DNA from 3 places in the Streptomyces sp. NPDC001889 genome. Region 1 is predicted to be linked to each of the others. Evidence: riboswitches for the same ligand, from Rfam matches in the RefSeq annotation. Region 1 holds a riboswitch; each other region holds the start of a gene.
The links. Region 1 has a riboswitch for guanidine ahead of ACWCRA_RS27360 (DMT family transporter). Riboswitches for the same ligand answer to the same signal wherever they lie in the genome.

Region 1 (2,251 bases):
TCCGCGTCGGGCAGGGTGAAGGCGGGGGCGGTGTCGCCGGGCTGGAGTCGCTCGCTCATGGTTCTCCTCGTCGGACCGGGCCGCGCACGGCGGCGGATGCCGCGCCGTGCGGGTGTACGCGGGTGTACGGCGTCGAGCGTAATAGGGGTGCCGTGGGGTGTGGGCGCGGCTGAGCTGACAGACTGTCGATGGCATAGGTAACGGATCACGACCACGGAGGCAGCGCGGTGTCGGACGCGAGGACCCCTGCGCAGATCGAGGCGGACATCGTCCGCCGGCGCGAGCAGCTTGCCGGGACGCTCGATGAGATCGGGGTGCGGGTGCACCCGAGCACCGTCATCGGCGACGCCAGGGCGAAGGTCAGCGAGAAGGTGGACCGCACCACCGGGCGCGCCTTCGCGGTGCTGAACCGCACGGTCTCGGACGTGCGCTCGAAGTTCGTCTCCGAGGACGGCGCGCCCCGGCTGGAGCGGGTGGTCCCGGTGGCGCTGCTGGTCGTGGGGGTGGTGGGGCTGCTCGCCGTCTCCTCCCGCAAGGACCGGAGGTGAGCGGGGCCCGCGTTGCCGGCGGCCGTGCGGGCACCGCGGCCCCGTGGGGCGGGTAGGTTCGGAGCGTGAGCGCCAACAGTCATGAACACAGCACCCAGGAGCACGGCTCCCAGCACGACAAGCTCCCCATCCGGATGCTGCACGACCGGGTGCTGGTGCGGACCGACATCCCGGAGGGGGAGCGGCGTTCCAGCGGGGGCATCGTGATCCCCGCGACCGCCGCCGTCGGCCGCCGGCTCGCCTGGGCCGGGGTGGTGGCGGTGGGACAGAGCGTGCGGACCGTGGAGCCGGGCGACCGGGTGCTGTACGACCCCGAGGACCGTGCCGAGGTGGAGGTGCGGGGGGTCGCGTACGTCCTGATGCGGGAGCGCGATCTGCACGCCGTCGCGGCCGACCGCTTCCAGGGCTCCGAGGACTCCACCGGCCTCTACCTCTAGGGAGTTTCCCTCGGGTCGGGTCGGGCCGGATCGGTGAGCGGGGTCCGGTGCCGGGGCTCGCGAGCCCCGGCACGATCCGAAAGAGACGCCCCGGGCGCTGTCGGGGCCCGCCGGGGCTGGTGATCCAACTCACCGGCCCCCGGGCCCCGTTTTTGTTACGGTGGGCACACCCCGACGAGACGCGCCGTACCGGGCCCCGTAAAGACGACGCACCCCGTGGAAGTCCCCGTCGTCGGAGGTGTGTCATGGCCTGGGTTCTCCTGATCGTCGCCGGTCTCCTCGAAGTCGGCTGGGCGATCGGGATGAAGTTCACCGAGGGCTTCACCAAGTTCTGGCCGAGTGTGTTCACCGGCGCGGGGATCGTCACCAGCATGGTCCTGCTGGCGCAGGCCGCCAAGACGCTGCCGATCGGTACCGCGTACGGCGTCTGGGTCGGCATCGGCGCCGCCGGTGCGGCGATCGTCGGCATGGTGGCGCTGAACGAGCCGGTGACCGCGGCCCGGATCTTCTTCGTCTCACTGCTGCTGGTCGCGGTGGTCGGCCTCAAGGCGACCTCCGGCCACTGACCCCGCCCCCGTACCCGCGCCCACCCCCAGCTCCCGGCCGCCCCGCTTCCCCCCCTGTGGCGGCCGGGTCCCTCCCCGGCCCGCTGGTGACCCGCACCGGTCACCAGCGGTCGCCGGTCACTGCGGGCCGGTGGCCTGCGGCGATCCCTCGGGACCCGCCGGCCCCGGCTCCTCCCGCGGCGCGCCGGGCGCGCCCCCGTCGCCCGGCTCGGGCAGCCCGTTGAGCACCGCGTCGCCCAGCGCGTCCGCGCCCTCGGTCCCCTCGGCGCCGCCGATCCCGTCCACTCCGGCGATGTCACCGAGCCCGCCGATCGCCGCGCCCGGCCCCCCGGGGCCCGGCACCGGAGGACCCGCGCCCGGCTCCCCGGGCACCCCGGGGCTCTCGCCCGGTGTCCGCTGCGGTGCCGGGAGGGTCATCGCCGGCAGCGGCCGGCCGGAGCCCGGCACCGGGGCCGTGCCCCCCGGGCTCGCCGGCCCCGGCGAGGCCATCGGCTCCGGCACCCCCGCCGGGGCCGGCAGCTCGAACTCCACGATCTCGCTGCCGGCCAGGGCCGTTCCGGTGTACTGCCCCCAGATCCGCGCCGGTGCCCCGCCGCCGTTGATCCTCGGCAGCCCCAGCGCCCCGTACAGCGGCTTCTGCGCACCGGTGTCCGGGTCCTGCCCCATCACCGCGACCACGGTCGCGAGTCGCGGGGTGTAG
Region 2 (2,251 bases), on a different contig from region 1:
TCGCGGGGGCGTTCTTGATGTTCGTCGCGTGGAACCACGGCGTGGTGTGCATGCGCTCATCCAGGTCGGTCTCCTGGGTGTCCACATGCCGGTCGAAGTGGATGATGCCGATGTTCCCGTCGACGTACGGCGTCATTCCCCGGATCGTCGGATATCCGATGGAGTGGTCACCGCCCAGGATGACCGGGAAGACGCCGCGCTGGTACACATGCGCCATCGCCTGGCTGATCTGGTCGAACGACTTCTCCAGATTGCCGGGGATGGTGAACACGTCGCCGATGTCGACGATGTTCAGCTGTTCGCGCAGATCGACACCGAGTTCAAAGCAGTAGGTGCCGAACAGATTCGTCGACCGCCGGATTCCCTGCGGTCCGAACCGGGCCCCGGGCCGGTAGGTGGCACCCGAGTCGAGAGGTGCCCCGAACACGGCGACCTCGGCGTCCTCGACCTGGTTGACGTCCTCCAGGAAGGGGGTCTTGAGGAAGGTTCCCCGCTCACCCGCGAAGTGCGGCAGTTCACCGCGGGAGAACGTGGGAATCGTCCTGTCGACGAGTGTCGGCGATCCGGGCAGTCCGAAGGCGAGCCCCCGCTCGATCTCCTCGTCGTGCCGGAAGAGCGAGATCCGCTGTTCGGCGTCCTGGGCCCACCTGCCCTCCTTCATGGCGAAGGCGTCGCTGTGGGAGTGGCTGTGCGCGTGGGAGTGCGGGTGTGCGTGTGCGGGGCCGGAACCGGGCGGTGTGCCCCGGTCCTCGGGGGGAGAGTCGTTCCCCGATGATGCCGTGGTGATGTCCTGCTCACGGGGCTCGGGTGTTTTCGGCATTTCAGCCTCCAACGAGGCCGTCTTTACGCGGAACCGGTACGGCCACCCTCGTCGGCGGGCGCTCTGATAGCACCTCACCGGCACCATAGCACCGAAGCGCGAACGGTTCAGGGCACACCCGGTGTAGACGGCATGTGGTCCGTGGCGGGAGTGCGCGTCCACTCCCGGCCACGGGCGTTTCGGCGGTGCCGTTGTGTCGCGCGCCCGCGCCACCGCCGCCCGGCGCGCGCGGATCAGCCTGCCGGGAGGGCGACCAGCAGATCGCCGACGGTGCCGTCGGCGTCGGGGCGGTAGTACTCACGGATGGAGGCGTCCCAGGCGCCGGAGGCGACGCGGTCCTCCCCGTCGGGGCCCAGGGCGTCGAAGAGCGCCTCGATGTTGGCCGGAGCGAAGCCGATCGCGAGCATCAGGGCGGTGAACTCCGAACGCCCCACCCGGCCGTCGCCCCGCAGGTCGCCGACGGTGGACAGAGCGGCGGCGAACTCCGCGGCGGCCCCGTCGAACTTCTCGGGCGCCAGCACGCAGGCCACGTACTCGTCGAAGTCGACCCTGCCGTCGCCGTCCGTGTCCAACTCGCCGACCAGCGTCTCCCAGTACCGCCGGAACGCCACCGCCACGGCCTCCTGCGCCGTCGGCTCCGCGCCGGGGACGGCGGCCCGCACCCGGTCCGCCATCAAGGTGAAGTCCTCCGCCTCCAGGACTCCGTTGCCGTTGGCGTCGAAGAGGGTGAAGACGAGCTGGACCCGGTTGAGCGCTTCCGTCCGCATCGAAGGTGCTGCCTCTCATGAAGCCGGGATGCCATCAAGTGGCCCGCCGGGGAGTGGTGTTGTCCTCCACTGTGGTCCCTCCGCCCGGGGGTTTCGGCCGCCCCTGGCTCAATCCACCGGATTGGGTGAACACGCGGCACAGGGCCACCGGATGGCGGCGGGCCGGCCGCCGGGGGAGCCCGTGCCCCGTCGCCGGCCGGGCTCGCCCTGCCTGATCCGGAAGAAACTCCCTAGGCGGCGAACGCGATGAGCAGGCTCATGAAGGCGCCGAACCCGAGGAGACCGAGGACCGCCCCGGCCGCCGCGACCCACAGCCGTCCGACGCCGCGCCGTCCGTAGCGCACGCCCGTCATTCCGAAGGTGAGGGCGAGCGCGCCGGCGAGCGCGGTGAACGGGGTGAGGAAGAAGAGCCGGGGCACCGCTGTCCCGAGGACGGAGACGACGCCGAAGAAGAGCGCTGTGGGGCCCAGGAGAACGGCTGGTGACGCGGCGGGGTCGGGCACGGTCCGCTCGGACATGACCTGCTCCTCGTATTTGAACGCGTTCAGATATGCCGATCGTACTCCTGGCGCCGAGCGGTCCGACAGCGGGAAAGGCGGGCGGGGCGGCCAGGGGCGGCACGCGCGGAGGGCGCCTGCGGTGGCCGGGCGTCACATCGAGGGGG
Region 3 (2,251 bases), on a different contig from region 1:
CGGCCAAGGGGTTAGAGCCCCATGGACTTGGCGATGATCGACTTCATGACCTCGCTGGTCCCGCCGTAGATCCGGTTGACCCGGTTGTCCGCGTACAGCCGCGCGATCGGGTACTCGTTCATATAGCCGTAGCCGCCGTGCAGCTGGAGGCAGCGGTCGATGACCCGGTGGGCCACCTCGGTGCAGAAGAGCTTCGCGGACGCCGCCTCCGCCGCCGACAGCTCGCCCGTGTCGTGCGCCTCCAGGGCCCGGTCGACGACGGCCTCCGCCGCGTCCACCTCGGCCTTGCAGGCGGCCAGTTCGAACTTGGTGTTCTGGAAGGCGGCCACCGGCTGTCCGAAGACCGTGCGGTCCTGGACGTACGCCTGGGTGAAGCGGATCGCGGCGGACGCCTGGGCGTACGCGCCGACCGCGATGGCCAGCCGCTCCTGCGGGAGGTTCTGGCCGAGGTAGGAGAAGCCCTGGTTCTCCTCGCCGAGCAGGTCCCGCGCCGGGACCCTGACATCGGTGAAGGAGAGTTCGGCGGTGTCGGAGGTCTTCAGGCCGAGCTTGTCGAGCCGGCGGCCGACCGCGTACCCCTCCAGCGCGGTGTCCACGACGAAGAGCGAGATGCCGTGGCGGCGGTCCTCCTCCGTGGGGGCGGCGGTGCGCGCGCAGACGATGACGCGGTCCGCGTGGACGCCTCCGGTGATGAAGGTCTTCGAGCCGTTGAGGAGGTAGTGCGAGCCGTCGTCCGAGAGCCGGGCGGTGGTCTTCATGCCCGCCAGGTCCGAGCCGGTGCCGGGCTCGGTCATGGCGATGGCGTACATCGCCGCGCCGGAGACGAAGTCGGGGAGCCAGCGCTTCTTCTGCTCCTGTGTCCCGTACGCGAGGAGGTAGGGGAGGCAGAGCGCGACATGCACCCCGGAGCCGCCGAAGGAGACGCCCGCGCGGGCGGTCTCCTCGGAGATGATCGCCTGGAACTTGAAGGACTCCTGGCCCGCGCCGCCGTGCTCCTCCGGCACCTCGATGCCGAATATGCCCAGCTCGCCGAGTTTGGTGTAGAAGTCGCGGGGCGCCTGGCCCGCCGCGTACCACTCGTCGTACACGGGCACGACCTCGGCCTCGATGAAGGCGCGGACGGTCTCCCGGAATGCCTCGTGGTCCTCGTTGTAGACGCTGCGGCGCACGGACGCCTCCCTGGGCGGATTGGGGTGAGCGGGCGCACGACTAAGCGCTTGCTCAGGCTGGAGAGTGAAGTTACCGGGCGGTTACCGCCCCTGTCCAGGGAAAGCCGCGCACATCACAGTGACCGGAGGCACCCGCCGGCGCCGCGGGCGGACGGCCGGAGCGCCGGTCCGCTGTGCTATACAAGGAGGTGAGGCCCCCGATGGGGCCTGCGGACGACGGATCAGTACCCGCTCAGCGACAAGACTGGCCACTGGGAGGTCGGTTCCGTCATGGCGTGGTTCATTCTCGTCGTATCAGGAGTGCTGGAGGCCGTCTGGGCCACAGCGCTGTCCGCGTCCAAGAACTTCAAGCGCCCCATTCCGACCGTCGTCTTCGGTGTCGCCCTCGCGGCGAGCATGACGGGTCTGGCCTTCGCCATGAAGAGCCTTCCCACCGGGACCGCGTACGCCGTCTGGGTCGGCATCGGAGCGGTGCTCACGGCCGTCTGGGCCATGGTGACCGGCCAGGAGCGCGCCTCCACCGGGCGGGTGGTCCTGCTGCTGGGCCTCATCGGCTGTGTCGTCGGACTGAAGGCGGTCAGCTGATGCCCTGGGCGATTCTTCTCATCAGTGCCGTGTTCGAGGCCGTCTGGGCCACGGCCCTCGGTCTCTCCGACGGACTGAGCAAAACGGGTCCCGCCGTCGTCTTCTTCGTCGGGCTGGCGCTCAGCATGGCGGGTCTCGCCTATGCCATGAGCCGGATTCCGATCAGCGTGGCCTACTCGGTCTGGATCGGGGTCGGGGCCGCCCTGACGGTCCTCTACGCCATGCTCACCGGTGAGGAGCCCGCCTCCGTGCTCAAGGGGCTGTTCCTCGGCGGGATCATCCTGTGCGTCATCGGCCTGAAGTTCGTCAAGACCAAGCCGGGGCCCAAGGCCGAACAGCGGCTGCCGGAGGCGTAGAACCACACCCGGGGTGCCCGCCGGGCCGGTCCGCGAGGGCCGGGCCGGCGGGCACCGCTGTTTCGCTGTCCGGGGGCTCCGGGGGTTCACGGGGGTCCCGGGGCGGCGGGCCGGGCTCAGGGGAGCGAGCGCAGGGCGAAC

Region 2: another riboswitch for guanidine. It lies ahead of ACWCRA_RS34795 (agmatinase family protein); the one in region 1 lies ahead of ACWCRA_RS27360 (DMT family transporter).
Region 3: another riboswitch for guanidine. It lies ahead of ACWCRA_RS32525 (DMT family transporter); the one in region 1 lies ahead of ACWCRA_RS27360 (DMT family transporter).

Annotation. Positions count from the first base shown of each region.
Region 1 is NZ_JBSFER010000025.1:41,075-43,325, reverse strand. Features, by position in the region: gene bcp (thioredoxin-dependent thiol peroxidase) at 1-59, opposite strand, end outside; gene ACWCRA_RS27370 (DUF3618 domain-containing protein) at 228-548, shown strand; gene ACWCRA_RS27365 (GroES family chaperonin) at 614-985, shown strand; guanidine-III (ykkC-III) riboswitch at 1,141-1,199, shown strand; gene ACWCRA_RS27360 (DMT family transporter) at 1,231-1,551, shown strand; gene ACWCRA_RS27355 (transglycosylase domain-containing protein) at 1,669-2,251, opposite strand, start outside.
Region 2 is NZ_JBSFER010000051.1:1,911-4,161, reverse strand. Features, by position in the region: gene ACWCRA_RS34795 (agmatinase family protein) at 1-820, opposite strand, end outside; guanidine-III (ykkC-III) riboswitch at 832-898, opposite strand; gene ACWCRA_RS34790 (EF-hand domain-containing protein) at 1,054-1,587, opposite strand; gene ACWCRA_RS34785 (hypothetical protein) at 1,818-2,105, opposite strand.
Region 3 is NZ_JBSFER010000036.1:16,024-18,274, reverse strand. Features, by position in the region: gene ACWCRA_RS32535 (acyl-CoA thioesterase) at 1-7, opposite strand, end outside; gene ACWCRA_RS32530 (acyl-CoA dehydrogenase family protein) at 12-1,169, opposite strand; guanidine-III (ykkC-III) riboswitch at 1,358-1,422, shown strand; gene ACWCRA_RS32525 (DMT family transporter) at 1,440-1,754, shown strand; gene ACWCRA_RS32520 (DMT family transporter) at 1,754-2,110, shown strand; gene ACWCRA_RS32515 (PucR family transcriptional regulator ligand-binding domain-containing protein) at 2,227-2,251, opposite strand, start outside.